3 regions of the Enterobacter chengduensis genome follow, and region 3 is predicted to be linked to each of the others. Evidence: predicted binding sites of a transcription regulator. Region 3 holds the regulator's gene; each other region holds the start of a gene.
The links. Region 3 encodes CRP, which controls carbon source genes, mostly activating them, when cyclic AMP is high. Its sites were predicted from a motif close to ATGTGANNNNNNTCACAT; they were not measured.
Positions count from the first base shown of each region.

Region 1: ldtB (L,D-transpeptidase) is a predicted target of CRP. The motif match lies at 6,031-6,048, and genes of this name have one in related genera.
Region 2: FY206_RS01645 (YjcB family protein) is a predicted target of CRP. The motif match lies at 3,677-3,694, and genes of this name have one in related genera.

Region 1 covers NZ_CP043318.1:1,648,938-1,658,947, forward strand. The annotation lists gene FY206_RS08160 (efflux transporter outer membrane subunit) at 1-177, shown strand, start outside; gene FY206_RS08165 (aldo/keto reductase) at 285-1,325, shown strand; gene FY206_RS08170 (glycoside hydrolase family 1 protein) at 1,487-2,863, shown strand; gene FY206_RS08175 (PTS sugar transporter subunit IIC) at 2,915-4,237, shown strand; gene FY206_RS08180 (GntR family transcriptional regulator) at 4,253-4,969, shown strand; gene ldtB (L,D-transpeptidase) at 5,011-5,931, opposite strand; gene FY206_RS08190 (ABC-F family ATPase) at 6,154-7,749, shown strand; gene FY206_RS08195 (glycoside hydrolase family 31 protein) at 7,840-10,010, opposite strand, start outside.
Region 2 covers NZ_CP043318.1:344,485-354,494, forward strand. The annotation lists gene uvrA (excinuclease ABC subunit UvrA) at 1-2,491, opposite strand, end outside; gene ssb1 (single-stranded DNA-binding protein SSB1) at 2,742-3,272, shown strand; gene FY206_RS01645 (YjcB family protein) at 3,335-3,616, opposite strand; gene FY206_RS01650 (EAL domain-containing protein) at 4,176-5,741, shown strand; gene soxS (superoxide response transcriptional regulator SoxS) at 5,748-6,074, opposite strand; gene soxR (redox-sensitive transcriptional activator SoxR) at 6,173-6,631, shown strand; gene FY206_RS01665 (glutathione S-transferase family protein) at 7,005-7,676, shown strand; gene ghxP (guanine/hypoxanthine transporter GhxP) at 7,972-9,321, shown strand; gene FY206_RS01675 (Na+/H+ antiporter) at 9,472-10,010, shown strand, end outside.
Region 3 covers NZ_CP043318.1:4,651,579-4,661,588, reverse strand. The annotation lists gene FY206_RS22660 (YccS/YhfK family putative transporter) at 1-1,757, opposite strand, end outside; gene crp (cAMP-activated global transcriptional regulator CRP) at 1,815-2,447, opposite strand; gene FY206_RS22650 (OsmC family protein) at 2,759-3,163, shown strand; gene FY206_RS22645 (phosphoribulokinase) at 3,230-4,099, opposite strand; gene FY206_RS22640 (YheU family protein) at 4,129-4,347, opposite strand; gene FY206_RS22635 (hydrolase) at 4,344-5,366, opposite strand; gene mdcA (malonate decarboxylase subunit alpha) at 5,595-7,250, shown strand; gene FY206_RS22625 (triphosphoribosyl-dephospho-CoA synthase) at 7,250-8,107, shown strand; gene mdcC (malonate decarboxylase acyl carrier protein) at 8,117-8,416, shown strand; gene FY206_RS22615 (biotin-independent malonate decarboxylase subunit beta) at 8,409-9,242, shown strand; gene mdcE (biotin-independent malonate decarboxylase subunit gamma) at 9,242-10,010, shown strand, end outside.

The DNA.
Region 1 (10,010 bases), 2.1 Mb from region 3:
GACGTGCTGGACGCCCAGCGTCAGCTGGCCCAGGCCCAGCAGCAGCGCGCGCAGGCGCAGGTGCAAAGCGCGCTCGATCTGGTGGCGCTCTACAAGGCGCTCGGCGGCGGCTGGGAGCCGTATCAGCAGGTGCAGTTACCGGACTACAGCGTCTTTGGCGACGCCCCGCGCGGATAACTATTCAGAGGATTGGGCAAGAAACGGACAGGAACGCCACATTCGCGATGGCCGCGGGGCGGGTATAACTATCGGGTACCCCTTAAACGACATGCGAGGATTATCTTATGCGTTATCAAAAACTGGGCAATACCGGTCTGTTCGTTTCTGAACTGTGCCTCGGCACCATGACCTTCGGTGGCGAAGGCGGCATGTGGGGCAAGATTGGCCAGCTCCAGCAGAGCGAAGCAGAACAGCTGGTGGGCCGCGCGCTGGATGCCGGGATCAACTTTATCGATACCGCGGACGTGTACTCGGAAGGGCGTTCGGAGGAGATCACCGGTCAGGCGCTGAAGAACCTGAAGATCCCCCGCGAGAACGTGGTGGTCGCCACCAAAGTGTTCGGCGAAACGGGGATGGCAGGGGTGAACTCGCGCGGCAGCTCGCGCTATCACATTATCAGCAGCGTGAAGGAGAGCCTGCGCCGCCTGCAGCTCGATCATATCGATCTCTACCAGCTGCACGGCTTCGACCCGGCCACGCCGATTGAAGAGACGCTGTACGCGCTGGATAACCTGGTGCAGCACGGCCACGTGCGCTATATCGGCGTGTCGAACTGGGCGGCGTGGCAGATTGCCAAAGCGCTGGGCATTTCCGAGCGGCTCGGGCTGGCGCGCTTCGCCTCGCTGCAGGCGTATTACACCATCGCCGGGCGCGATCTGGAACGCGAGCTGGTGCCGATGATGCAGAGCGAAGGCGTCGGGCTGATGGTCTGGAGCCCGCTGGCGGGCGGCCTGCTGAGCGGGAAATATGGCCGCGACGGCCAAAGCGAAGCCGGTGGTCGCCGTCTGGAGTTTGACTTCCCACCGGTGAACAAAGATCGCGCCTTCGACTGCGTGGACGTGATGCGCACGATTGCCGAAAGCAAGGGCGTCTCCGTCGCGCAAATCGCGCTGGCGTGGCTGCTGCATCAAAAAGCGGTGACCAGCGTGATTGTTGGCGCGAAGCGCGTTGAGCAGCTGGATGACAATATCGCCGCAACCGGGATCCGCTTAAGCGAAGACGAGCTTAAACAGCTTGATGCCGTCAGCGCGCTGCCGCGGGAATATCCGGGCTGGATGCTGGAGCGGCAGGGGGAGTATCGTCGTAACCAGCTTGCACAGCAATAACCGTCCTCTCCCCGGTGGCGCTTCGCATACCGGGGCTACTTTCCTTAGGCATTATTTCAATCCATCTCACAAAAAACGATCCTCCCCTTTGATCAACTTTTCATCTTCGCCTATATGACTAGTCATGAAATATTAAATGACTAGTCATATAGGGAGAGAGCATGAATACATCGCTACCGGCCAATTTTTTATGGGGTAACTCGGTCTCCAGCATGCAGACGGAAGGGGCGTGGAACGAGGGCGGGAAGGGCATGTCGGTCTACGACATCCGTGAAGCCGGGGAGAATATTTCCGACTGGAAAGTGGCGACCGACTCCTACCACCGCTATCGGGAAGATTTCGACCTGATGCAGGACCTGGGCATGAACTGCTACCGTTTCCAGATTTCCTGGAGCCGCGTCTGCCCGCAGGGAGACGGTGATTTTAACGATGAAGGCATCGCGTTTTACGACCGCTTTATCGACGACCTGATCGCCCGCGGCATTGAGCCGATGATCTGCCTGTACCACTTCGATATGCCGCTGGCGCTGGCGCAGGAGTACAACGGCTTCAACGACCGCCGCGTGATGGACGCCTTTATCCGCTACGGCAAGAAGATGATCGACTGCTTTGGCGACCGCGTGAAGTACTGGCTGACCTTCAACGAGCAGAACATCTTCCATATGCCGGAAGCCTTCCGCATTTCCGGCTATATGAAAGGCGATAAAACCCTGCGCGAGCTGTACGAGCTGCAGCATCACACGATGGTGGCGCACATGGCGCTCACCGAATACCTGCACCAGACCAGACCCGGCCAGCTGATGGGCGGCATGCTGGCGCACCAGCTGATCTACCCGGCCACCTGCAAACCGCGCGATATCTTCTGCGCCCAGCAGTATGACGAATTCCTCAACCAGAACCTGCTGCGCGTCTTCGCCGGGCAGGGCTACAGCCCGGCGGTGATGGCGGTGGTGGAGCAGGAAGGGTTTGGCGATATCTACCGCGCCGAGGATTTAGCCCTGCTGGCGCGAACTAAAAACGACTATATGGCCTTCAGCTACTACGCCAGCAAAACGCTGGACAGCGACGCCATCCCGGAAGGCACGCCGGTAAATTATTACCTGCTGCACGGCGAGAAAAACAACCCATACCTGAAGGCCACCGAGTGGAACTGGCAGATTGACCCGCTCGGCTTTCGCACCATCATCACCCGCTACGCCAACGACTGGCGGATGCCGGTCTTCCCGATCGAAAACGGCATTGGGGTGATTGAGTCCTGGGACGGCGTGAACCCGATTGAGGACACCTACCGCATCGACTACCACCGGGCGCATATCGAGGCGATGAAAGCGGCGATGTTCGAGGACGGGGCAGAGGTCATTGGCTACCTCGGCTGGGGGTTAATCGACATTCTCAGCTCCCAGGGCGACATGCGTAAGCGCTACGGCGTGGTCTACGTCAACCGTGAAAACCACGACCTGAAAGACCTCAGGCGCGTGCCGAAGAAGAGCTACGCGTGGTTAAAACAGGTTATCCATACCAACGGACGCGAGATGTAAGCCGTACGCTGCCGGGCCGTTTTTGTGACTGATTGATGGGAACTCTCCGCTATGTCTGAAACAAAAATCACACCGCATATGCAGTCCTTTGTCGATAAATTTGTCGAGTTCTCGGCGCGCCTGGCAAACCAGGTGCACCTGCGCTCCCTGCGCGACGCCTTCGCCACGGTGATGCCCATTTTCATCCTCGCCGGCCTGGCGGTGCTGGTGAACAACGTGGTGTTTCCGTGGATTTTTCACGGCGATGCGCTGGCACACTTCAAAGTGTGGGGCGAGGCGATTATCAACGGCACGCTGAACATCGCCGCGCTGCTGCTGGCGCCGATGATCGCCTGGTCGCTGGCGCGCAACAAAGATTTCGACAATCCGGTCTCGGCAGTGGTTATCGCCGTGAGCAGCTTCATCATCATGATGCCGATGCGCCTGCAGATTACGCCCGTCGGCAGCGAGGCTGCGGTCAGCGTGACCCAGGTGCTGACCTTCGCCAACATCGGCTCGACCGGGATATTCGCCGGGGTGCTGATCGGGCTGCTCTCAACGGAGGTCTTTATCGCCATCTCGCGCCTGAAGGCGCTGCACATTTCGCTTGGGGAAAACGTGCCCCCGGCGGTGAGCAAATCCTTCACCGCGCTGATCCCGACCATCCTCACGCTCTCCCTGTTCGCGGTGCTGGCGGCGATACTGGCAAACGTGCTGCACACGGATCTGATCCATCTCATTACCACCTTTATCCAGCAGCCGCTGCGGCTGATCAACACCAGCCTGCCGGGGACGATTTTCATCTACAGCTTCGGTAACTTCCTGTTCACGCTCGGGATTCACCAGTCGGTGGTCAACAGCGTGGTGCTGGAGCCGTTCCTGCTGATCAACACCAACGAGAACATGCTGGCCTTCGCCAACGGCCAGCCCATCCCGCACATCATCAACAACATCTTCGTGCCGACCTTTGGCATGGTGGGCGGAACGGGCAGCACGATCTCGCTGCTGATCGCCATCTTTATCTTCTCCCGGCAAAAATCGGCGAAGCAGGTGGCGCGCCTGTCGCTGGCGCCCGGATTATTCAACATCAACGAGCCGGTGATTTTTGGCCTGCCGATCGTGTTTAACCTGCCGCTGATGATCCCGTTCGTGCTGCTGCCCGCTATAGGCATCTACTTCGCCTGGCTCTGCACCACGCTGGGGTTAATGTCGCGCTGCGTGGTGATGATCCCGTGGACCACGCCGCCGATTCTCAGCGCCTGGCTGGCCACGGCAGGGGACTGGCGGGCGGTGGTGGTGCAGTTGGCAATCATCGTATTTGGTGTATTCTTCTACCTGCCTTTCCTCAAAATTGCCGAGCGAGTGGCCTTGAAAAACAGCGGGATAGAAAACTAACAGAAAGGAAGGACGATGGCGGCGAAGTACATCACCATAGCGCGGGAAATCAAGAAACGCATTATCAGCCAGCAGTACGCCGCCAACGAACCGCTGCCGGACCAGTTTGCGCTGGCGGCGGAGTTCAGCACCAGCCGGATGACCATCCAGCAGGCGATGCGCCAGCTGATCGTCGAAGGGCTGGTCTATACCCGCCAGGGGCAGGGCACGTTCATCCGCAAAAACTTCCTTCAGCTTTCCCAGTGGGATCTCTCCGGCAGCGACTATTTTGGCGCCACCAAAACATGGGAACATCTGGGCACGGTCACGAGTCGGGTGGTGCATTTCGAGCTGCGCTTCCCGAACGAAAAGGAGCAGGCTTCGCTGATGGTAAACGCCGATGCGCCTGTCTATGACTTCATTCGACTGCGCTTGCTGAACGGCGAACCGATGTCGCTGGATTCCACCGTGATGCCGATGAATCTGGTGCCGGGCCTGACGAAAACTCATCTTGAAGGATCTGTGTTCCAGTACGTGCAGGAGACGCTGGGGCTGAAAATTATGGGATCGTACCGGGTGGTGAGGGCGCTCAAGCCTAATGCGCTGGACAGGGAACATCTGGTCTGTGAGGAAACCGATCCCGTACTGGAAGTGGAGCAGGTGATTTATCTCGAGGACGGTACGCCGCTGGAGTATGCCCACTGCCACTATCGATACGACCACGGCGGGATCGTGATCGTGAATAACGGGTAAAAAAAAGCGGGCATCGACGCCCGCTTTTTTAATGCGCGTGATTAGTTCAAGCGCACCGGCATACCGGAGCGGTTCTGCACGGCCTGGTCAACAATGGTCGTTTCCACGTCTGGCTGAGAGGTCACCGCCTGCACCGCGCTGTTCAGCGTCACAGGAACAACTTCGTTGTTGTTGATCTGGTCTTCGCTGGTGGACAGCGGGTTGTGCACTTCGATGTAGCGGCTGCCGTCTGGCTCAGAGGTCGCTTTCACCGGTTCGTTGATGAACTGCACGCGCGTACCGACCGGTACGTTTTCGAACAGGAACTTGATGTCGTCGTTACGCAGACGCACGCAGCCGTGGCTCACGCGCAGGCCGATACCGAAGTTGGCGTTGGTGCCGTGAATAGCGTACAGACGACCAATGTACAGCGCGTACAGGCCCATCGGGTTATCCGGGCCCGCTGGCACAACGGCCGGCAGCGGTTCGCCCGCAGCGATGTATTCCGCGTGCATTTTGGCGGTCGGCGTCCAGGTTGGGCCCGCTTTCTTACGCTCAACTTTGGTGGTCCAGTTCATTGGGGTGTCTTTACCCAGCTGGCCGATACCGATTGGCAGCACGATCACGGTGTTGGTGCCTTTCGGGTAGTAATACAGACGCATTTCGGCGCTGTTAATTACGATACCTTCGTGAACGGTATCCGGCAGGATCAGCTGCTGAGGGATATTCAGCACGGTACCCGCTTTTGGCAGATACGGGTCAACGCCCGGGTTCGCTTCCAGCATGTTAGACAGGCCCAGCTGGTACTGCGCCGCGAAGTACTCCAGCGGCTGAGAGTTACCTTCAGGAACCGTCACCACCTGGTTTTGACCCACCAGACGGCTACCGTCTGTTGGCAGGGGATACGTCACCGCAGACGCGGTCTTACAAAAACCTACTACGGCTAACGCCGCCGCAAAAAGCGTTGTTAATTTCATGTTCATGTTGTGCGAGGTATCTAAGCCATTCTGGCGATGAGTTGATAAGTCTGAATCTGTGATGGGAGCGCATTATATGTGCATTCCCGCTCACTGGGAATTCAGATGTGTACGAAATCACATTTTTTTCGATTTTGTTAAAGTTTAGTGGATTGCCGCAACACGGGATCTCAATTCGGAATTGTGGCATAATGCCGTGTTTATCACACTTTTCGCAGGAATCTCCCCGTGTTAGTTACCAGCAACGTCACTATGCAGTTTGGCAGTAAGCCGCTGTTCGAAAACATTTCCGTCAAATTTGGCGGCGGCAACCGTTACGGCCTGATTGGTGCCAACGGTAGCGGAAAATCCACCTTTATGAAGATCCTCGGCGGTGACCTGGAGCCGACGCTCGGCAACGTATCGCTCGACCCTAACGAGCGCATCGGTAAGCTGCGTCAGGATCAGTTCGCCTTCGAAGAGTTCACCGTGCTGGACACCGTGATCATGGGGCACGCGGAGCTGTGGGAAGTGAAGCAGGAGCGCGATCGCATCTACGCCCTGGCCGAAATGAGCGAAGAAGACGGCTACAAGGTGGCCGATCTGGAAACGCAGTACGGCGAGATGGACGGCTACTCGGCGGAAGCGCGTGCGGGCGAGCTGCTGCTGGGCGTGGGCATTCCTGTGGAACAGCATTACGGCCCGATGAGCGAAGTTGCGCCAGGCTGGAAGCTGCGCGTGCTGCTGGCACAGGCGCTGTTCTCTAACCCGGACATCCTGCTGCTCGACGAACCGACGAACAACCTGGACATCGACACCATCCGCTGGCTGGAGCAGACGCTGAACGACCGCGACAGCACCATGATCATCATCTCGCACGACCGTCACTTCCTGAACATGGTCTGTACGCACATGGCGGATCTGGACTACGGCGAGCTGCGCGTCTATCCGGGTAACTACGACGAATACATGACGGCGGCCACCCAGGCGCGCGAGCGTCTGCTGGCGGATAACGCCAAGAAGAAAGCGCAGATTGCGGACCTGCAGTCCTTCGTTAGCCGCTTCAGCGCCAACGCCTCTAAGTCGCGTCAGGCGACCTCGCGTGCACGTCAGATTGACAAAATCAAGCTGGAAGAGGTTAAAGCCTCCAGCCGTCAGAACCCGTTCATCCGCTTCGAGCAGGACAAGAAGCTGTTTCGTAACGCGCTGGAAGTGGAAGCCCTTACCAAAGGCTTCGATGAAGGCCCGCTGTTTAAAAACTTCAACCTGCTGCTGGAAGTGGGCGAGAAGATTGCCATTCTGGGCGCCAACGGCGTGGGTAAATCTACTATGCTGAAAACCCTGGTCGGCGAACTGCAGCCGGACAACGGCACCGTGAAGTGGTCCGAAAACGCGCAGATTGGCTATTACGCGCAGGACCATGAGTACGAGTTTGAAAACGACCTGACCGTCTTCGACTGGATGAGCCAGTGGAAGCAGGAAGGCGACGACGAGCAGGCGGTGCGCAGCATTCTGGGCCGTCTGCTGTTCAGCCAGGACGACATCAAAAAGCCGGCAAAAGTGCTCTCCGGTGGTGAAAAAGGCCGCATGCTGTTCGGCAAGCTGATGATGGAAAAACCCAACATCCTGGTGATGGACGAACCGACTAACCACCTGGATATGGAATCGATCGAATCGCTGAACATGGCGCTGGAGATGTATCAGGGCACCCTGATCTTCGTCTCTCACGACCGTGAGTTCGTCAGCTCGCTGGCGACCCGCGTGATTGAAATTACGCCAGAGCGCGTGGTGGACTTCACCGGTAACTATGAAGATTACCTGCGCAGTAAAGGTATCGAAAACTAAAAAAAGCCGGGTGGCGGCTTCGCCTTACCCGGCCTACGTTCCATTCCCTCTCCCTGTGGGAGAGGGTTAGGGTGAGGGCATCAGGCCGCACTAGATCACCCACTCGCCCCCTTCAACCCCGTTTACCAGCAGCGTACGTTTTTCCCCTACAGGCAGCGACACCTTCAGCGCCTTCCACGCCGGACGATAGTCTCCGCGCGCGTTAACCTTCAGGTTGATGGTCGCGCCATCGCACATCATTTCCCATTCCACCCACAGCGCGTTGCCGGTCTGGTAGCCCCAGCTTTCGCCGTCGTCTTCAAACAGGATGCCTGAGGTTGTCCCGACGCCCTTCACCGGGAACAGCTTCAGCTCACGGGTAGTATCTTTTTCGGCACTCACATGCGTAATGCGTTCGCTCATCGGCAGACCGGCACCGGCGCGCACCAGCAGCGGCAGCTTTTCCAGCGGCGCGTTGAGGACGATCGACTGCCCGCCCGCATACCATTCGTGGGTGTAAAAATCATACCAGCCGGTGTCGTTATCCGGCAGCCAGACGCGGCGCTCGCGCTGCCCGGCTTCGACGACGCTGGCCACCAGCAGGTCGCGGCCCAGCAGGAAGTCATCGCACTCCTCAAACGTCTGCGCATCATGCTCGTGGTCGAGGAAGGTCGGGCGCAGCATCGGTTCGTCGTCGGCGTGCGCCTGCCAGAGCAGGGTGTAGAGATAGGGCAGCAGACGGTAGCGCAGCTCAATCGCGCCGCGAATGGCTGGCGTGACGCCCGGGTACATCCACGGCTCGTTCACCGTGTGGTCATCGTTCCACGAGTGAATGGTAAAGCGCGGGTGCATCACGCCGTTCTGCACCCAGCGCACGAACAGCTCGGCGTCCGGCTTGTCGCCGGAGAAACCGCCGACGTCGTGGCCGACGTTGAACAGCCCGGAGAGGCTCATGCCCAGCCCCATACGGATGTTATAGCGCAGGGTATCCCAGCTGGTGCGGTTATCGCCGCTCCAGGTCTGGACGTAGCGCTGCATCCCGGCACAGCCGGAGCGGGAGATAAGATACGGACGTTTCTCCGGCGCAAAGCGCTGCTGCGCTTCCAGCGAGGCGCGCATCATCAGCAGCGGCATCACCGGGCGAATGTGCTTGATGGCGATCTCCCTGCCGAAGCCGAAGCAGCGCGCTTCCCCGTCCCACACTTCGTATTCGTTGTTGTCGTTCCAGGTCGAGTCGATGCCCATCTCCAGCAGCTGCGTGGTCACGCCTTCCTGCCACCACCGCACCGTCTGCGGGTTGGTAAAGTCGAGGTGCGAGCCTTCGTCATCCCAGAAGCTGGAACGCTCCGGTGCATCGGTTTCTGAATCGCGAATGAACAGGCCGCTCTCCGCCACTTCGTTATAGCGCGGATGGTCCTGCAGCAGGCACGGCTTGATGTTTGCCGCCAGCTTCAATCCCGCGTCGTGGAACGCCTGGCTCATCACCTTCGGCTGCGGCACCTTGTCGTAGTTCCAGTTGAAGACGTAGCGCTTGCCGTTGATGGAGGTATAGCCGGAGGAGAGCTGGAACGAGTCGCACGGAATGGCGTGCTCTTGGCACAGGCGGATGAAGTTCATCAGCTGGTTTTGCGCGTCCGGCGCGTCGGTGTAGTGCATGGTCGAGCCGCTGTAGCCCAGGCTCCACTTCGGTCCGAACAGCGTTTTCCCGGTCAGGCGCACGAAGGATTTGGTGACGTCCAGCACGCGCTTGCCGGTAAAGAGGTAATAGTCGATATCGCCCGCTTCCGCCTGCCAGCGGCGGTAGGCGGTGTGGTAGTTGTCGATCTCGTTGCCCAGATCCAGCCAGCAGCTGCTCAGGTTGTCGTAGAACAGGCCGTAGCTGACGTCATCGCGGCGGGCGATAGTGAACGGGATGTGCTTGTAGAGCGGGTCGGTGCTGGCCGCGTTGTAGCCCATCGCGTCGAGGTTACGCATCTCATAGCGCTTGCCGTTGCGCTGCAGATCGCCCGCCTTTTCACCAAGGCCATAGAAACGCTCGTCCTTGCGGCGGCTGAGGTAGTGCGCCGCGCCGTCGCCGTGGGCGTTCAGCAGGTAGGCGCTGGTGGGGCGGTCGTTGACCAGCGGCTGCCAGTCGCCCGCCTCATTGCGGTAGTGCCACTCCAGCCACAGCGGCTGGTGGACCGTCACGCGCAGCTGTTCGGTTGCCACGGTGAGCGTCTCATCCTGTTGCGTCAGGGTCCAGGCCGGGCAGGAGAAACCGCTTATATCGTCACGACGGCGGC
Region 2 (10,010 bases), 800 kb from region 3:
ACAGCGTGGTTGCCGACTGCCCCAGACGAATGTAGGTCAGGCCGACGTCCATCAGCGTCTGCAGCTTACGCGCCAGCGCAGGGACGGCGTCAAAGAACTCGCGCGCCTCTTCGATGGTCATGTCCAGCACTTCGTGGATGGTCTTACCCTTGTACTTAATCTCCAGCGTTTCGCGGTTATAGCGTTTGCCTTTGCACTGGTCGCACGGCACGTAGATATCCGGCAGGAAGTGCATCTCAACCTTGATCACGCCGTCGCCCTGACACGCTTCGCAGCGGCCTCCGCGCACGTTAAAGCTGAAGCGTCCCGGCGTATACCCGCGAGAGCGCGCTTCCGGCACGCCGGCAAACAGTTCACGTACGGGCGTGAAGACGCCGGTATAGGTCGCCGGGTTAGAGCGCGGGGTTCGGCCAATCGGGCTCTGGTCAATGTCGATAACCTTATCGAAATGCTCCAGCCCCTGGATGTCGCGGTACGGCGCAGGCTCGGCCAGCGTCGCGCCGTTCAGCGCCGTCTGCGCAATCGGGAACAGGGTATCGTTGATCAGTGTCGATTTACCGGAACCGGACACGCCGGTGATACAGGTAAACAGGCCAACCGGCAGCGTCAGGGTGACGTCTTTCAGGTTGTTGCCGCGCGCGCCGGTCAGCTTCAGCACTTTTTCCGGGTCGGCCTCCACCCGCTGTTTCGGGACTTCAATCTTGCGCTTGCCGCTCATGTACTGGCCGGTCAGCGACTCGGGCACCGCCATAATGTCTTTCAGCGTCCCTTCCGCGACCACCTGACCGCCGTGGACGCCTGCGCCCGGGCCGATGTCGATGACGTGGTCAGCCGCGCGGATCGCATCTTCGTCGTGCTCGACCACGATCACCGTGTTGCCGAGGTTGCGCAGGTGAACCAGCGTGCCGAGCAGACGCTCGTTGTCGCGCTGGTGCAGGCCGATGGACGGCTCATCCAGCACGTACATGACGCCGACCAGGCCCGCACCAATCTGGCTGGCCAGGCGGATACGCTGGGCTTCACCGCCGGAGAGCGTTTCTGCCGAGCGGGAAAGCGTCAGGTAGTTCAGGCCGACGTTCACCAGGAACTTCAGGCGATCGCCAATCTCCTTCAGCACTTTTTCGGCAATTTTCGCGCGCTGGCCGGAGAGCTTCAGGTTGTTGAAGAAGTCCATCGCGTGGCCGATGCTCATGTCCGAGATGGTCGGCAGCGCCGTGTTTTCCACAAACACGTGGCGCGCTTCGCGACGCAGGCGCGTGCCCTCGCAGGTGGCGCAGGAGCGGTTGCTGATGAACTTCGCCAGCTCCTCGCGCACCGCGCTGGACTCGGTCTCTTTGTAGCGGCGCTCCATGTTGTGCAGCACCCCTTCGAACGGGTGGCGACGCACGGAGGTATCGCCGCGATCGTTCATGTATTTGAACTCGATGTTCTCTTTACCGGAACCGAACAGGATCACTTTGTGCACGTTCGCACTCAGGCTCGCCCACGGCGCTTCAACGTCGAACTTGTAGTGCTCTGCCAGCGACTTAAGCATCTGGAAGTAATAGAAGTTACGCTTGTCCCAGCCGCGAATGGCCCCGCCCGCCAGCGACAGCTCCGGGTTCTGGATCACACGGTCCGGGTCGAAATACTGCTGCACGCCCAGGCCGTCACACGTCGGGCACGCGCCCGCCGGGTTGTTAAAGGAGAACAGGCGCGGTTCCAGCTCGCGCATGCTGTAGCCGCAAATCGGGCAGGCAAAGTTGGCGGAGAAGAGCAGCTCTTCCGCTTTCGGGTCGTCCATGTCGGAGACCACGGCCGTGCCGCCGGAGAGTTCCAGCGCCGTTTCGAACGATTCCGCCAGGCGCGTGGCGAGATCGTCGCGCACCTTGAAGCGGTCAATCACGACTTCAATGGTGTGCTTCTTCTGCAGTTCCAGCTTGGGCGGATCCGACAGGTCGCACACTTCGCCGTCGATACGGGCGCGGATATAGCCCTGGCTTGCCAGGTTTTCCAGCGTTTTGGTGTGTTCGCCCTTACGCTCTTTAATGATCGGCGCCAGCAGCATCAGGCGTTTGCCTTCCGGCTGCGACAGCACGTTATCCACCATCTGGCTCACGGTCTGTGCCGCCAGCGGGACGTCGTGGTCCGGGCAGCGCGGTTCGCCAACGCGTGCATACAGCAGACGCAGGTAGTCATGGATTTCGGTAATGGTACCGACCGTTGAACGCGGGTTATGCGAGGTGGACTTCTGCTCAATAGAAATAGCAGGCGACAACCCTTCGATATGGTCGACATCCGGTTTTTCCATCAGCGACAGGAACTGACGCGCGTACGCAGAGAGCGACTCAACGTAACGACGCTGTCCTTCGGCATACAAGGTGTCGAAAGCCAGTGAGGATTTGCCAGACCCCGAAAGCCCGGTCACGACAATGAGCTTGTCGCGAGGGATTATGAGGTTGATATTCTTGAGATTGTGGGTGCGGGCGCCCCGAACTTCGATCTTATCCATTCACCTTTCCCGGTTGGAACACGGATTGCCTGGTTTGTTTGAAGGACAAACGGCTGTCAGAAACGGCTAATTATGACACAATTTGACCTGTTTGAATATACAGTATTGGAATGCATTTTCTGATTCGCTGTGTAACAATGTCGAGTTGCGGGAGAACTCTGGAACGTGCTACGCAACTATCAAAGTGCAGCATGGAAATGGTACACTCGCGCGTTTACACTATTAAGAAACGTATTCAGGAGACACGAACATGGCCAGCAGAGGCGTAAACAAGGTGATTCTCGTCGGTAATCTGGGCCAGGACCCGGAAGTACGCTACATGCCGAGTGGTGGCGCAGTTGCCAACATTACGCTGGCTACTTCCGAATCCTGGCGTGATAAAGCGACCGGTGAGATGAAAGAGCAGACCGAATGGCACCGCGTTGTGCTGTTTGGCAAGCTGGCCGAAGTGGCCGGTGAGTATCTGCGTAAAGGTTCTCAGGTCTATATCGAAGGCCAGCTGCGTACCCGCAAATGGACCGATCAGTCCGGCGCTGAGAAGTACACCACTGAAGTGGTGGTGAACGTGGGCGGCACCATGCAGATGCTGGGCGGCCGTCAGGGCGGTGGCGCACCGGCAGGTGGTGGTCAGAACCAGCAGCAGGGCGGTTGGGGTCAGCCTCAGCAGCCGCAGGGCGGCAACCAGTTCAGCGGCGGCGCGCAGTCTCGTCCGCAGCAGCAGTCTGCTCCGGCACCGTCTAACGAACCGCCAATGGATTTCGACGACGACATTCCGTTCTGATTTCCGCGTGCTTGAAACAAAAAACCCAGACTCTCGTCTGGGTTTTTTTATTCCATCAGGGATCAGGTAATCACCATCGGCCAGTCTGGTGGCGTGTGGCTCATCGCCTCAACCATCACCACTTTAATATTTTCCCAGACGGCAGCGATATCCACCAGGGTGATCCCAAGCAGACCCGTTGCAAACCAGCAGGCAGCCCCCAGACCCAGCAGGGTGCTGATCACCGCAAGACCGGCATAGTCAGATTTACGAAACTGAATGTTCAGCGTGCTGGCTAAAAACATCAGTACCGCACTCAACAAAGGCCAGCGCAGGAGAACCATGCTGGTAGTAATGGCTGCCATAAATCCATCCTCTACAAAACAGACGACCTGAATGAAACGGTGTTTCTCGTTACAGATTATGTGTGAACTATATCACATTTGTTGATTTATTCGCCAGTGTCTGAGCAATCAAAAAAGAGGATTTTATTCCTCAGGAAAGAAGATTGCGCAGGCGGACCCTGCCTTCAACGCGTGAGGTGACGGATCGACAACGTGCCGTAAACGCCCATCGGGCAAGTGGCGATAACTCAAATTCGGTTTTTATTAGAAGGGTATTATTCGCAGCCGAACCTGAGAATATTGCGGTAAAGACTGATTATTTATAAATCAACAATGGTCTGTTGTGTTATCTTCGCGCCAGCCCTGGTGGGTTGGATAATTATTTCCCTTAATTGAAACGGAACGAATACTCACAGTTTAACTTACGGGAAAATATTATCGTCATAACGAAATTTAAGAATTTTAATACTAAAAGTCAGTTGCTAACTTCGCATGATTCATGCAACGTAATCACCTGTTTAACAAAGCATCCGGCCTTCATTACTACAGGCGTACAACATGCAGGGATATAGGGCGGGAAATGAATCGTAGCGCGCGGCGCAAAATGCTCAGGGTGGTAGGGATCATCATGGTAGTTATGCTGCCGGTGATGCTTGCGCTATGGTTTGCCCAGCTGCGTGCCGTGTCGGAAACAAGCGCCCAGCTACGCACATTTGCTGAACTGGCTTTAGACAAAACTGAGCTTGTTATTCAACAGGTTGACCTGGCGCGGGACGAGGCTGAAAAATATCAGGGTGAGCTTTGTACGCCGGGACACCGTCAATATATGCTGAACGTTGTTCGTGGCCGCCTGTTTGTCGCCGATTTAATTTACGCTGAAGGCGAGCATTTTCTTTGTTCGACCGTTTTTACACCGGATCGCCCCTACGCCATTCCCGCCGCTAATTACACGCGTAAACCTGATGTCGCTATCTATTATTATCGCGATACCCCATTTTATACTGGCTATAAAATGACATATATGCAGCGTGGAAATTATGTGGTGGTCGTCAATCCGCTTTCATACAGTGAAGTCATGTCTGCGGATCATTCTCTTTCATGGGGGGTGTATGACACGGTAACTAACGCTTTCTTTTCCGTCAGCCAGAAAGCCAATGTTTCTTTATTAAATTCGATGATTCGGGATAAGGAATCGGTATTTCAAAAAGATAACCGTTTCTATACCGTCGTGAAATCGCCAAAACGGCCTATTGCCGCTATCGTGTCGACGTCAAATAAACGTTTTTATGAAACGCTCTATCATCAGGCGACGCTGACGCTGCCGCTGGGGATGATTTGCAGCATTATTATTTTGCTGGTCTGGTCTCGCACCCACCGCGAGCTTAATTCGCCGGGGCGTCTGCTGCACCGGGCGCTGAACAAACGCCAGCTTTGCCTGCATTATCAGCCGATTATTGATATTAAGAATAACCAGTGCGTGGGGGCAGAGGCATTGTTACGCTGGCCGGGTTTTAACGGACAGGTGATGAGCCCGGCGGAGTTTATTCCGCTGGCGGAAAATGAGGGGATGAGCGAGCGGATTACGGACTATGTCGTTGAAGAGGTATTCAACGATCTGGGCCATTTCCTGGCCGAGCATCCGCATCTCTATATTTCGATTAACCTGTCGGCGACGGATTTCCACTCCTCGCGGCTGATCGCCATGATTTCCGACAAGGCCCGCCACTACGCCGTCCGCGCGCAGCAAATCAAAATCGAAGTGACGGAACGCGGTTTTATCGATGTGCCTAAAACCACGCCGGTGATTCAGGCCTTCCGGCAGGCGGGGTATGAAGTCGCCATCGATGATTTCGGAACCGGTTACTCGAACCTGCACAACCTCTACTCGCTGAACGTGGATATTTTGAAAATCGATAAATCGTTTATCGATACCTTAACGACCAACAGTACCAGCCACCTGATCGCCGAGCATATTATCGAGATGGCGCAAAGCCTGCGGCTGAAAACCATTGCGGAAGGGGTCGAGACGGCAGAGCAGGTGAGCTGGCTGTTGAAGCGCGGCGTTCAGTTTTGTCAGGGATGGCACTTCGCGAAAGCGATGCCGCCCCAGGAATTTATGACCTGGCAGCAGCAGCCTTTGCACTGAGGGTGATTAATTCAGCTGATGGCGATAGTCGCTCGGCGTGCGGTCAAACTCGCGGCGAAACACGCGGGAAAAGGTTTGTTGCGACACATAGCCCAGATCCATCGCGATATCAAAAATCGGCCGCTGCGTTGAGCGTAGCGCCTGCGCCGCCAGCAGCAGCCTGCGCTGACGAATGTACTCACCCAGCGTCTGATGCATGACCGTACGGAACATTCTCTGTAAATACCATTTCGAATAGCCCGACTTTTTCGCGACCACATCAATGTTCAACGGTTGGTCGATATGGTCATCAATCCATTCAATAAGCGTCTGAATAATCTGCTGATGCGACATAAGGTTGCCCCTCTGTAGATACAACTATCTCGGTTAATTCGTCGTTTTCTCTGCGGGGGAGTATAATTCCTCAAGTTAACTTGAGGTAAAGAGGTTTTATGGAAAAGAGATTGCCGCGCATTAAAGCGCTGTTAACCCCCGGCGAAGTGGCAAAGCGAAGCGGCGTGGCGGTATCGGCGCTCCACTTCTATGAAAGCAAAGGGTTAATTAAAAGCATCCGTAACGGCGGCAACCAGCGTCGCTATACCCGCGACGTGCTGCGCTACGTGGCGATTATTAAAATTGCGCAACGAATCGGAATTCCCCTGGCTACGATCGGCGAGGCATTTGGCGTGCTGCCGGAAGGCCACACGCTGAGCCCGAAGGAGTGGAAAGAGCTGTCGTCCCAGTGGCGTGAAGAGCTGGACAGGCGTATCCATACGCTGGTCGCCCTGCGTGACGAGCTGGATGGCTGCATTGGCTGCGGCTGCCTGTCGCGTAGCGATTGCCCGCTGCGTAACCCCGGCGACAGGCTGGGCGAGCAGGGGACGGGGGCGCGGCTGCTGGAAGAGGATTGAGACGGTGCGGTCTGTTTGTCGGGTGGCGGCTGCGCCTTACCCGACCTACAAACCGAGAACGTAGGCCGGATAAGCGAAGCGCCACCCGACAAAAAGCAAAAGCATAAGAAAGAACTAAAGCGCCACAAAGGGCGCTTTAGTTTTTCCCGGTCTTTGTCTTTCTCTCTATCCCGCTGGTTCACGGGAGGGTTTCCCCCGACATCAGCACCCCTCAGTGTCGAGCTGGTTGGGGAGGTTCCGGATTGTGCTGACACTTTAAGTCTATGCAAGGCCCGTTTTTTCGCCAGCGGCGCTGACCGGTTTTTAGCCGAATTTTTTTCGCGGTGTTGTTCAATTTTCTATAGTTAAAAAGTATGAATAACAGGAGAAAGCCATGCTCACGGTACACCACCTTAACCAGTCGCGCTCGCACCGCGCGATCTGGGCGCTTGAAGAACTCAACCTGCCTTATGAGATCGTTCACTACCAGCGCGAAAAGAACATGCTGGCACCGGAGGCGCTCAAAAAGGTGCATCCGTTGGGCAAATCACCGGTCATCGAAGATAACGGACTGATCCTTGCGGAGTCGGGCGCCATTCTGGAGTACCTGCAGGAAACGTACGACGCCGAGTCACGCCTTAAGCCTCTGGATCCGGCGCATAAGGTGCAGTACCGCTTCTGGCTGCATTACGCCGAAGGCTCGCTGATGCCGCTGCTGTTAATGAAGCTGGTTTTCAACAGCCTCGGCAAGCCGCCGGTGCCGTTTGGCCTCAGAACCCTGGGCAAAGCGCTGGGGCAGGGCGTGCAAAAAGCGTATCTCAACCGTCAGCTGGAAACCCATGCGCGCTTTATTGAGTCGCATCTTGCTAAAAACAGCTGGTTTGCCGGGGATTCGCTCAGCATGGCCGACATTCAGATGAGCTTCCCGATCTTTGCCCTGCTGGCGCGCGGCGGTATCCACAACCTGCCGCATACCCAGGCATGGAAGACAAAGGTCGAGACTTGCCCCGGCTGGCAAAGAACCCTGGAGAAAGGGGGGCCGTTATCTATTCCCGGTGAGGACTGAAAATGTAAACAAATTGCGCATAGACGATAACGTTTGCGCATCCTCTGTTTATTTCTTCAGCGTCATAAGGGAATTTTAGCGAAAAACGATAAAGTTCAGTTGAAAAGGGCGGGGATTAGGCTAGATAATCGTTTGCCTTAATTTGACCACCCGTTTGTAAGCGCGGAGCTAAACGTTTGCTTTTTTTGTGACGCCCTTTCGTCACAAACGCAACACAAGGATTTGACGTTCAGCTGGCAGTGGCGTCTCCACCTCGCTTACGGACTTTCTAAAAAACTCTCAGGGGATGTTTTCTATGTCTACGCCATCTGCGCGTACCGGCGGTTCACTTGACGCCATGTTTAAAATTTCGGCTCGCGGCAGCACCGTGCGCCAGGAAATCGTTGCCGGTTTGACAACGTTTCTGGCGATGGTTTATTCCGTCATCGTTGTGCCGGGCATGCTGGGCAAAGCGGGCTTCCCGCCAGCGGCTGTGTTTGTGGCGACCTGCCTCGTGGCTGGCGTGGGGTCCATCGTGATGGGCCTATGGGCGAACCTGCCGCTGGCAATTGGTTGCGCCATCTCTCTGACCGCGTTCACCGCGTTCAGCCTGGTGCTGGGCCAGCACATCAGCGTACCGGTTGCGCTGGGTGCCGTGTTCCTGATGGGTGTGTTGTTTACCGTGATTTCAGCGACGGGCATCCGCAGCTGGATTTTGCGCAACCTGCCGCAGGGCGTGGCGCACGGTACCGGTATCGGTATCGGCCTGTTCCTGTTGCTTATCGCCGCCAACGGCGTTGGTCTGGTCATCAAGAATCCGCTGGACGGTCTGCCGGTCGCCCTCGGTCATTTCGCCAGCTTCCCGGTGATCATGTCGCTGATCGGTCTGGCGGTGATTATCGGTCTGGAAAAACTGAAGGTCCCGGGCGGTATTCTGCTGACCATTATCGGCGTTTCCATTATCGGCCTGATTTTCGATCCTAACGTCCACTTCTCCGGCATTTTCGCCATGCCGTCGCTGAGCGATGACAAAGGCAACTCCCTGATTGGCAGCCTGGATATCGTTGGCGCGCTGAACCCGGTCATCCTGCCGAGCGTGCTGGCGCTGGTGATGACCGCCGTGTTTGACGCGACCGGTACCATTCGTGCGGTGGCCGGTCAGGCGAACCTGCTGGATAAAGACGGTCAGATTATTGACGGCGGCAAAGCGCTGACCACCGACTCCCTGAGCAGCGTCTTCTCTGGCCTGGTGGGCGCGGCGCCTGCGGCGGTGTATATCGAATCCGCAGCGGGTACGGCGGCAGGCGGCAAAACCGGCCTGACGGCGATCACCGTGGGCGTGCTGTTCATGCTGATCCTGTTCCTCTCTCCGCTCTCCTATCTGGTTCCGGCGTATGCGACCGCGCCAGCGCTGATGTACGTTGGCCTGCTGATGCTGAGCAACGTGGCGAAAATCGACTTTGCGGATTTCGTGGACGCGATGTCTGGCCTGATTACCGCGGTCTTCATCGTGCTGACCTGTAACATCGTGACCGGCATTATGATCGGCTTCGCGTCGCTGGTGATTGGTCGTCTGGTCTCCGGTGAATGGCGCAAGCTGAACGTGGGCACCGTTGTTATTGCCGTTGCGCTGGTGGCGTTCTACGCGGGCGGCTGGGCAATCTAAGTTGTCCTTTGATGCGAAAACGGGTGGCTCAGGCCGCCCGTTTTTATTTTCAGGACTCATCCTGTTGCCTTTTGCGTTACTCTGGGGAAGATAGAATAAAAGGCACGACGCCTTCCGGAGTACATAAGCAACACAGCAAACAGGGAACGCATGGAAATCTTCTTCACAATACTCATCATGACCCTTGTGGTCTCGCTATCCGGGGTGGTTACACGCGTACTGCCCTTTCAGGTCCCCCTGCCATTAATGCAAATTGCCATCGGCGCGCTGCTGGCGTGGCCGACGTTTGGCCTGCACGTGGAATTTGACCCCGAACTGTTCCTCGTGCTGTTTATTCCGCCGCTGCTGTTTGCCGATGGCTGGAAAACGCCCACGCGCGAATTCCTTGAGCACGGGCGAGAGATCTTCGGCCTGGCGCTGGCGCTGGTGGTGGTCACCGTCGTCGGGATCGGTTTTCTGATCTACTGGACGGTACCGGGTATTCCTTTAATACCGGCTTTTGCGCTGGCCGCCGTGCTGTCGCCAACCGATGCCGTGGCGCTGTCCGGCATTGTGGGTGAAGGCCGCATTCCGAAGAAAATCATGGGGATTTTACAGGGTGAGGCGCTGATGAACGACGCCTCCGGCCTGGTTGCCCTGAAGTTTGCCGTGGCCGTTGCGATGGGCACGATGGTCTTTACCGTCGGCGG
Region 3 (10,010 bases):
ATAAACTGGCTGTGCGTGACCCAAAGCTTCATGTCTGCCAGATAGTGCGCGTTAAAGCCCGGCTCCTGCATCGCCTGGTTGAGGGAGTTAAACAGCGCGTTGTGCGCCTGATTAACTTTCATCCGCTGATACGCCAGCGGGGAGGGCTGCGGGTCGTCGCTCAGGATCAGACGAATGGCCTGCTGGTCAGCCTCCAGCGCGTCGTGGGCGTTCTGGCGCAGCAGCCCGCTTTGCCACTGAGGCCAGAGCCAGACCATACCGCCGAAGGCAATCAGACAGCCGATCAGGGTATCAATCAGGCGGGCAACGATAAACTGTTCGCCGTTGAGCGTGAGCAGCTGAAGGGTATACACCGCCGTCACCGTAAAGCCCACCATCGCCCAGCCGTAGTTTTTGCGGATAATCAGGTAGCTTACCAGGGTGACCGCCAGCATCCCCGCCAGGGTATAGCCTTCCGGCACGTGAAAGTGCAGCGTTACGCCCGCAATAATCAGCCCTGCCATGGTGCCGCCAGCCCGGTGCAGAATACGCACCCGCGTGGCGCCGTAGCCGTTCTGGGTGACAAACAGCACGGTCATTAAGATCCAGTAGGGTTTCGGCAGATGCAGCGCCATGCCCATCAGGCTGGCGATGCTCAGCATGACGCTAATCCGTGCGGCGTTACGCAGAGCGGACGACTTAAGGGACAGGTAGCTTTTGAGCGCGGGCAATAGCGGAAGCCGTTTCTGCTTATCCGCCATCAGGTCGCGGGGATACAGCGGGCGCTGGGTGCGCAGCACGCGGGCGATGCGGCTGAAGTGCCAGGCGGCAAACTGGCCGACCGGGTTATCCGGATGCTGACGGGCAATTTTCTCCAGCGCGCCGAGCTGTTTTTCCATGTTAAAGCGCGTGGGGTAGCGGTGATAGAGAATATCGTCCGCCAGCACCCGCAGGCGCGCGGAAACGGTCTGCGCGTTCCAGCGGATGACCGCTTCGGCGTGGCTGCGCTCGACCAGCTTTTGCACCTCCTGCGGATGGTGCAGGCTTACCGAGATATGCTCCTGCAGATCCAGCCCCACCTGGAAGGTGCGCAGCAGCCGTTTATATTCGTGGTTCTTGTTGGCGGCGAGCATATGCAGCTGCTGATAGCACTGGCTTATCAGATCCACCACCTTCTGCTGGCGCGCCAGCAGCGGCGGTAAGGATTTGTCCGGATCGGTATGCTGGGTCAGCAGGGTGTATTTGGCTTCGCAGTACTCCGCCAGTTGCACGTAGAGCAGGCTCAGCGATTCGCGCAGCGGCTGTTCCCGCCACAGCCAGAACCAGAACCAGTTAAATACCCCGTACCACAGCGTGCCGAGCGCGTAGATCAGCAGCGGCTCCCACACCGGCATATTCCCGGCGAGGCTCAGGGTGAAGATGGCCGCAATCAGCGACGCGGGAAGCAGGCGCGCGTGCAGCGAACTGATTTCTGCCGTGACGCCCAGCGTCATCGCCAGCACGGTCAGGATCAGCGGCAGCGGGATATCCCGGGCTAGCAGGAGCTGCACCGCAAGGCTACAGCCCGCAAACAGGCCGCCACCGATAATCAGGCGTTTGAAAAAGCGCTTATGCGGCGTGTCCAGACCGGCGATGTTGCAGCAGGCGGGCACGAGGGAAAACAGCAGGCCCTGCTGAAGATGTCCAAGGATCAGGCCTATGGCCACAGGAAGACACAACACCAGCGTTTGCCGCAGTGCGTAGTTAACTTCCGGGTGATAGATCAGCCTGCGCCACATGGGGAGTAGAGACAAAAACGGCGTGACACCTTGCGATGGCACGCCGCTTAAGCGGAATTAACGCGTTCCGTAGACCACGATGGTTTTACCGTGGGCGGAGATCAGGTTCTGATCTTCGAGCATTTTCAGAATACGACCCACTGTTTCACGGGAGCAACCGACGATCTGACCAATTTCCTGACGGGTAATTTTAATTTGCATGCCGTCCGGGTGGGTCATGGCGTCTGGCTGTTTCGCCAGGTTCAACAGGGTTTGTGCGATACGACCCGTCACGTCCAGGAAGGCGAGGTTACCCACTTTCTCTGAGGTGACCTGCAGACGGCGCGCCATCTGGGAAGAAAGACGCATCAGGATGTCCGGGTTGACCTGGATCAGCTGACGGAACTTCTTGTAAGAAATTTCAGCCACTTCACATGCTGTCTTTGCACGAACCCAGGCGCTACGTTCCTGGCCCTCTTCAAACAGGCCCAGTTCACCGATGAAATCGCCCTGGTTCAGATAAGAAAGGATCATCTCTTTCCCTTCTTCATCTTTGATCAGCACTGCCACCGAGCCTTTAACGATGTAATACAACGTTTCCGCTTTTTCACCCTGGTGAATCAGCGTGCTCTTTGATGGGTACTTATGAATGTGGCAATGAGACAAGAACCATTCGAGAGTCGGGTCTGTTTGCGGTTTGCCAAGCACCATGCGCTGTTATCCTCTGTTATAAGCTGTCACCAGAGTCATCAGATGCATCCGGACTCTGGGGTTGCAATCGAATTCTTACCCATACCCTGGGAAGTCGGCTACCGTAACGTTTCGCAGCCAGTAAAGTTTGATGTCCTCTGCATACATGTGTAACGTCAATGTATTACTGTAGCATCCAGAGTGTTTTAGCATAGCTTTCGCCGCGTGTCTCCTGGTGTCTCGCTTCAGCATGATGCAGGTCGCCTTCCATTGCGAGAAATGTAACGCACGCGTAATCTGTCACCAAAAATGCAACGTTGGAGTTTAAGAATATGCAAGCGCGCGTGAAATGGGTTGAAGGTTTAACGTTCCTGGGCGAGTCCGCGTCGGGGCACCAGATTTTGATGGACGGTAACTCCGGCGATAAAGCGCCAAGCCCGATGGAAATGGTGCTGATGGCGGCAGGGGGATGCAGCGCGATTGACGTGGTGTCGATTCTGCAAAAAGGCCGTCATGACGTAACGGATTGTGAGGTCAAACTCACGTCAGAACGTCGCGAAGAGGCGCCACGCCTGTTCACCCACATTAACCTGCACTTTGTGGTGACCGGTAAAGCACTGAAGGACGCGGCGGTTTCCCGTGCGGTTGACCTGTCTGCGGAGAAGTACTGCTCTGTGGCGTTAATGCTGGAGAAAGCGGTAAACATCACCCATTCGTATGAGGTGATCGAGGCTTAATTATTGGGGCATCGTGCGTGTTGATGCCCTCACCCTAACCCTCTCCCACAGGGAGAGGGAACATGCTCACGCGATCTGCTTCCCTTCCATCAACCGCTCCACCAGCGGCGTCATGATGAGCTCCATCGCCAGCCCCATTTTTCCGCCCGGCACCACCAACGTATTCATGTGAGAAATAAATGAGCCCTGCAGCATCGCCAGCAGCCAGGGGTAATCAATGCCTTCGAGATTGCGGAAGTGGATCACCACAAAGCTCTCGTCCAGCGAGGGGATGCTTTTGGCGGCAAACGGGTTGGAGGTGTCCACCGTCGGCACGCGCTGGAAGTTGATGTGGGTGCGGGAGAACTGCGGCGTAAGGTAGTTGATGTAATCTTCCATGGAGCGCACCACCGAGTCCATCACCGCCTCTCGCGAATGGCCGCGCTCGCTCATGTCGCGCGTCAGCTTCTGGATCCACTCCAGGTTCACGATAGGCACCACGCCAACCAGCAGGTCCACGTGGCGCGCCACGTCGTGCTGAGGGGTGACCACGCCGCCGTGCAACCCTTCATAAAACAGCACGTCGGTGGGTTCCGGCAGCGGCTGCCAGGGAGTAAAGGTGCCCGGTACCTGATTCCAGGGAACGGCTTCATCATAGGTATGCAGATACTTGCGTGACTGCCCTTTGCCGCTCTGACCGTACTCGATGAAGGTTTGTTCCAGCAGGCCGAAGTCATTGGCTTCCGGGCCGAAGTAGCTGATGTGTTTACCCAGATCGCGCGCCTTCCGGATGGCCATGTCCATCTCCGGACGCGTGTAGCGGTGAAAGCTGTCGCCTTCGACCTCCGCCGCACGGAGATTCAGCTGGGCGAAAATCTTGCGAAAGGCGAGGCTGGTGGTGGTGGTTCCCGCACCGCTCGACCCCGTAACGGCAATAACCGGATGTCTGGCAGACATAGCAACTCCCTGACTGAAAAAGTGGAAGATCAGCCGTGAAACGCGTTGCGGGGCATGATATTCACCGTCTCATGCAGTTCTGACCACACCAGCACCACGTCGCCGCTTTTCAGCTGGCGCTTAACATCGTTGACCTTTTGCTCAAGCGAGCGTTCCTGTTCACCATAATCGGTGCCTTCGCGTAATACAAAGCTTTCAATCAGATTATCGAGCGTTTCGGGAGCCAGATCCTGCCAGGGAATAATCATTTTGCACCATCCAGATAAGGAGTTAGCCAGTCAGGAATACGCGTCTCAAGCCACATTTTCGGGCGGCGCAGCGTCCCGCCGATAAACCCGACGTGGCCGCCGTGCTCGGTCAGCTGATACTGAACGTTGTCGGGCAGGAATTCCTGAGCGGGGATCGAGTGATGATCCATAAACGGGTCGTCTTTGGCGTGAATGATCAGCGTCGGCTGGGCGATCTTGCTGAGCAGCGGCATGGCGCTGCACTGGCGATAATAATCAATCGCATCGGCGAAGCCGTGGATTTTCGCGGTGATCAGATCGTCGAACTCGCGAATGCGGCGCACCTTTTTCAGCTGGCGCAGGCTGACCGGCAGGGTATCCGGGTAGGCCTTCAGCTTACGCGCCGCGTTGGCCTTCAGCAGGTTGAGCAGGTAGCGCTGATAGACGCGGGAAAACCCTTTTTCCATATGGTAGCTGCACTGCTCCAGCATAAACGGCGCGGAGACAATAACGGCGGCATCCAGCGGGACGCTTTCGCCCTCTTTGGCCAGCAGACAGGCCAGCATATTGCCGCCCAGCGAATAGCCCACGGCCGCCGTTGGCACCGTGCCGTAATTTTCCCGCAGCCAGTGCAAAAACCAGGTTCCGTCTTCGGTTTCACCCGAGTGATAGATACGCTTCTGACGATTTGGCTCGCCGCTGCAGCCGCGAAAATGCATCACCACGCCGAGCCAGCCGCGCGCTTTTGCCGCTTCAACTAAGCCGTGCGCATACGGGCTGTGCAGGCTGCCTTCCAGACCGTGAAAGACCACCAGCCGCGGCTTGTGGCGCGCCTGCTCCGGTGATTCGCTCCAGGCGAGATCCAGAAAATCACCGTCCGGCAGGTCAAGCCGCTGCCAGTGCGGCGTGAACTGAACCTTGCGGCGGATCAGCCGCGGCAGCATGGTCTGCAAATGGCAGTTGGCCACGCCGCGCATGGGCACGAACTCGGTGCTGTCTTCGGCTGCAATGTCGAAGCCTGATGGAATGATTTGGGTCATAAGGGCGATGCTGATTCTTGTCAGATATTAACGATACTTTCCGAATTGTACCCCGTTTAGCCTGGTTTTCCGAAACATGAACTGATCCCGATCACAAATCTTTACCTTGATTATTACTCTCAGGCTAATGATTCCGCTCTACGCTTAATTGATGCCTTTCTCACCAGAGCGCACACTTTACTCAACGTTAAGCAAATCAAAATGATTAGCTGAATCAGGAGGTTAATAATGTTATCTGGGCAAACACCCACCCGGCAATGGAACACGCGACGCAGCGAAAAAGCGCGTCGCCTGGCGTCCGTACCGGTGCAGGGCAAGGTACTGCCAACCGGCGATCTCGTCGCCATGCTGGAAAAACTGATCGCGCCTGGCGACAAGGTCGTTCTGGAAGGTAACAACCAGAAGCAGGCGGATTTCCTTTCCCGTTCGCTGGCCGAAGTGAACCCGCAAGTTGTCCACGACCTGCATATGATCATGCCAAGCGTCGGGCGCAGCGAGCATCTGGATATCTTCGAGAAAGGCATCGCCCGCAAGCTGGACTTCTCCTTCTCCGGCACCCAGAGCCTGCGAATCTCCCAGCTGCTGGAAGATGGTCAGCTCGAAATCGGCGCCATTCACACCTACATCGAACTTTACTCACGCCTCTACGTCGACCTCTCGCCCAACGTGGCGCTGATTGCCGGCTTTAAGGCAGACCGCAAGGGCAACCTCTACACCGGGGCGAGCACCGAAGATACCCCGGCGCTGGTGGAAGCCGCCGCCTTCCACGACGGCATCGTCATCGCGCAGGTGAACGAGCTGGTAGACGACGAGTGCGATCTGCCGCGCGTGGATATTCCGGGCTCCTGGATTGACTATGTTGTCGTTGCCGACAGGCCGTTCTTTATCGAACCGCTGTTTACCCGCGACCCGCGCCTGATTAAACAGGAGCACATCCTGATGGCGATGATGGCGATCAAAGGCATCTACGCGGAACATCAGGTGCAGTCCCTGAACCACGGGATCGGCTTTAATACCGCGGCGATTGAGCTGCTGCTGCCGACCTACGGCGAACAGCTTGGCCTCAAGGGCAAAATCTGTAAGCACTGGACGCTGAACCCGCATCCGACGCTGATCCCCGCCATCGAAAGCGGGTGGGTCGATAGCGTGCACTGCTTCGGCGGCGAGCTGGGGATGGAAGAGTACATCCGCGCCCGTCCTGACGTGTTCTTTACCGGTGCCGACGGCTCGATGCGCTCCAACCGCGCGTTCTGCCAGCTGGCCGGTCAGTACGCGGTCGATATGTTTATTGGCTCAACCCTGCAGGTTGATGGTTACGCCAACTCCTCAACGGTGACCCGCGGCCGTCTCTCCGGCTTCGGCGGTGCGCCAAACATGGGGCACGACCCGCACGGTCGTCGCCACGCCACACCGGCCTGGCTGAACATGATCACCGAACCTGACCCGATGCAGCGCGGTAAAAAACTCGTCGTGCAGATGGTCGAAACCTTCCAGGCGGGCGTGAAGCCGACCTTCGTGGAAAAACTCGATGCCGTTGACGTGGCGAAAGCCTCCGGCATGCCGCTGGCGCCCGTGATGATCTACGGCGATGACGTGACGCACGTGCTGACGGAAGAGGGGATTGCCTACCTCTATCGCGCCAAAGATCTTGAGGAGCGTCGCGCCATGGTTGCCGCCGTGGCGGGGATCACCGATATCGGCCTGGGCGTGGACGCTAAACGCGTGGCGGAACTGCGCCAGAGCGGCAAGGTTGTGTATCCGGAAGATATGGGCATTAGCCGCACCGACGCCACCCGCTCTCTGCTGGCGGCAGGCAGCGTTTCGGACCTCGTTGAATGGTCCGGCGGCCTGTACAACCCGCCTGCGAAATTCCGGAGCTGGTAATGAAACTTCTGCCCCAGATTCAGGTTGAAGGCGGTGCCGAATGGCTGGCGCGAACCGCCACGCAGTGTCTGATTGACGAAGCACGTTTAAGCCCGAAACCCGGTCTGGTGGACAGTCGGGGGAACGGCGCGCACCACGATTTATCCCTTGCGCTAATGAAGCGCTCCGCGCACAGCCTGACCCCGACGTTCCAGGCGCTGGCGCAGCAAAGCTGGCAGCGTCCGGCAGATATTGCGCTTCGGCAAACCGTTGGCCGTCTTGGCCGTGAAGGCGAGCAGCAGATGATGGCTGCAACCGGGGGCGTAAACACCCATCGCGGCGCGATTTGGGCGCTGGGGCTGCTGGTTAGCGCGGTGGCGATGCTGGGCGGGAATGCCGGGGCGCACGACGTCGCCCGCACCGCCGCGCAGCTGGCGAGACTGCCGGACGACGCGGCGCCGAAGGTGTTCAGCAAAGGCCTGCGCGCCACGCACCGCTACCGCGTGCCGGGCGCGCGCGAAGAGGCTCAGCGGGCGTTTCCGCACGTTATGCAGCGCGCGCTGCCGCAGCTTCGCCTGAGCCGCCTCAGCGGCAGCAGCGAAGCGCACGCCAGGCTCGACGCGCTGATGGCGATCATGACCTCGCTCACCGACACCTGCGTGCTGTCGCGCGCGGGAATGGAGGGGCTGGACGCCATGCAGGACGGTGCTCGTGCGGTGCTGAATGCCGGAGGCTCTGCAACGGCTGCGGGCCAGCAGGCGCTGGCGAGCTTAGACCGTCAGATGCTGGCGCTTAACGCTTCGCCGGGCGGCGCAGCCGACCTGCTTGCCGCCACGCTGTTTCTGGATCGCATCGAAACGCCTTATTCAAAGCATTAAGAGGATGTTATGGAAAAAATCACATTGACCGTGCCAGCCAGCCGCGCGTTAAGCGGCAGGTCGCTGGCAGGCGTCGTCGGCTCCGGGGATATGGAGGTGCTCTTCACCGCCGAACCGGGCCAGACGTTAACCATTGATATCACCACCTCCGTCGACAACAGCCGGGGGCGCTGGGAGGCGCTGTTCAACCGCCTGCAAACCGTCAGCAGCCTGCCGGCGGGAAAACTGACCATTCATGATTTCGGCGCGACGCCGGGCGTGGCCCGCATTCGTATCGAACAGGTTTTTGAGGGGGTGAACCATGCGTGATGACAGCAGCTTTATCGAACTGAAAGCGCGGCAGCGCGCGCAGGCCCTGCTCGACGAAGGCAGCTACCGCGAACTGCTGGACCCGTTCGAAGGCATTATCTCACCGTGGCTTGGGCCGCAGGGGATTGTGCCGCAGGCGGACGACGGGATGGTGGTAGCAAAAGGCACCATCAACGGTCAGCCAGCCGTTGTTGTGGCGATTGAAGGCGCGTTCCAGGGCGGCAGCATGGGCGAAGTGTCCGGTGCCAAAATGGCGGCGGCGCTGGAGCTGGCGGCGGAGGATAACCGCAACGGCATTCCGACTCAGGCAGTGCTGTGTCTAGAAACCGGCGGCGTGCGCCTGCAGGAAGCAAACCTCGGCCTGGCGGCGATTGCCGATATCCACGCGGCGATTGTGGACCTGCGTCGCTACACGCCCGTCATCGGGATTGTGGCCGGAACCGTGGGCTGCTTCGGCGGGATGTCCATTGCGGCAGCGCTGTGCAGCTACCTGATCGTCACCCGCGAAGCGCGTCTCGGCCTCAACGGCCCGCAGGTTATCGAGCAGGAGGCGGGCATTGAAGAGTACGACTCCCGCGACCGTCCGTTTATCTGGAGCATGACCGGGGGCGAGGTGCGCTATCAAAGCGGGCTGGTGGATGCCCTGGTGGGTGACGGCGTGCACGCGGTGAAAGCGGCGATGAACGACGCGATTGCCAAAGGCGTCCCCGTGAAACACCGCACCGATAACTACGACGATTACCTGACCCGTCTGACGAATTTCGACACCCGCAAGCAGGCCGATGCCGAACAGATTAACGCGCTTTTTGCCCGGGAGGTGAAATGATGAGTAATTCAAAAAGCCGTGGCGAACTCTGGCTGGAAACCCTCGCCCCAAACGCCAAACGTGTGGCAGGACTGTGCCCGTCCGTGCAGGCGGCAGACGGCGAGCTGAACGGCGAAGCGGTGCGCTTTGTCGCCGTGGTGCCGGACGCCAACAACCACTTCCCGCGCGCGGCGAAAGGGGAAGTCGGTCTGCTGGAAGGCTGGACCCTGGCGAAAGTGGTGAGCGAAACCGTGGCCGAGGATGCCAGTAAGTCCGTGAAGCGCCCGATTGTGGCGGTGATCGACGTCCCCAGCCAGGCCTATGGCCGACGCGAAGAGGCGTTTGGTATTCATCAGGCGCTGGCCGGTGCGGCAGCTGCGTATGCGAATGCACGCCTGGCCGGTCACCCGGTGATTGGGCTTATCGTCGGCAAGGCGATGTCCGGCGCGTTTCTGGCGCACGGCTACCAGTCCAACCGCCTGATTGCCTTCAACGACAAAGGCGTGCTGATCCACGCGATGGGCAAAGAGTCTGCGGCGCGTATTACGCTGCGTACCGTCGACGCGCTGGAAAAACTGGCGGCCACCATTCCGCCTATGGCGTATGACATCAGCAACTACGCCACCCTGGGGCTGCTTTCAAACCTGCTGGACATCAACAACCCGGATGCTCCATCCGATAACGATCTGGCGCAGGTGAAAACCACCCTGCAACAGGCCATCAGTGACGCTCGTCAGGACACCACGTTGAACAATCGTCTGGGTGCTGACAACCGCCGCAGCTCTGCCC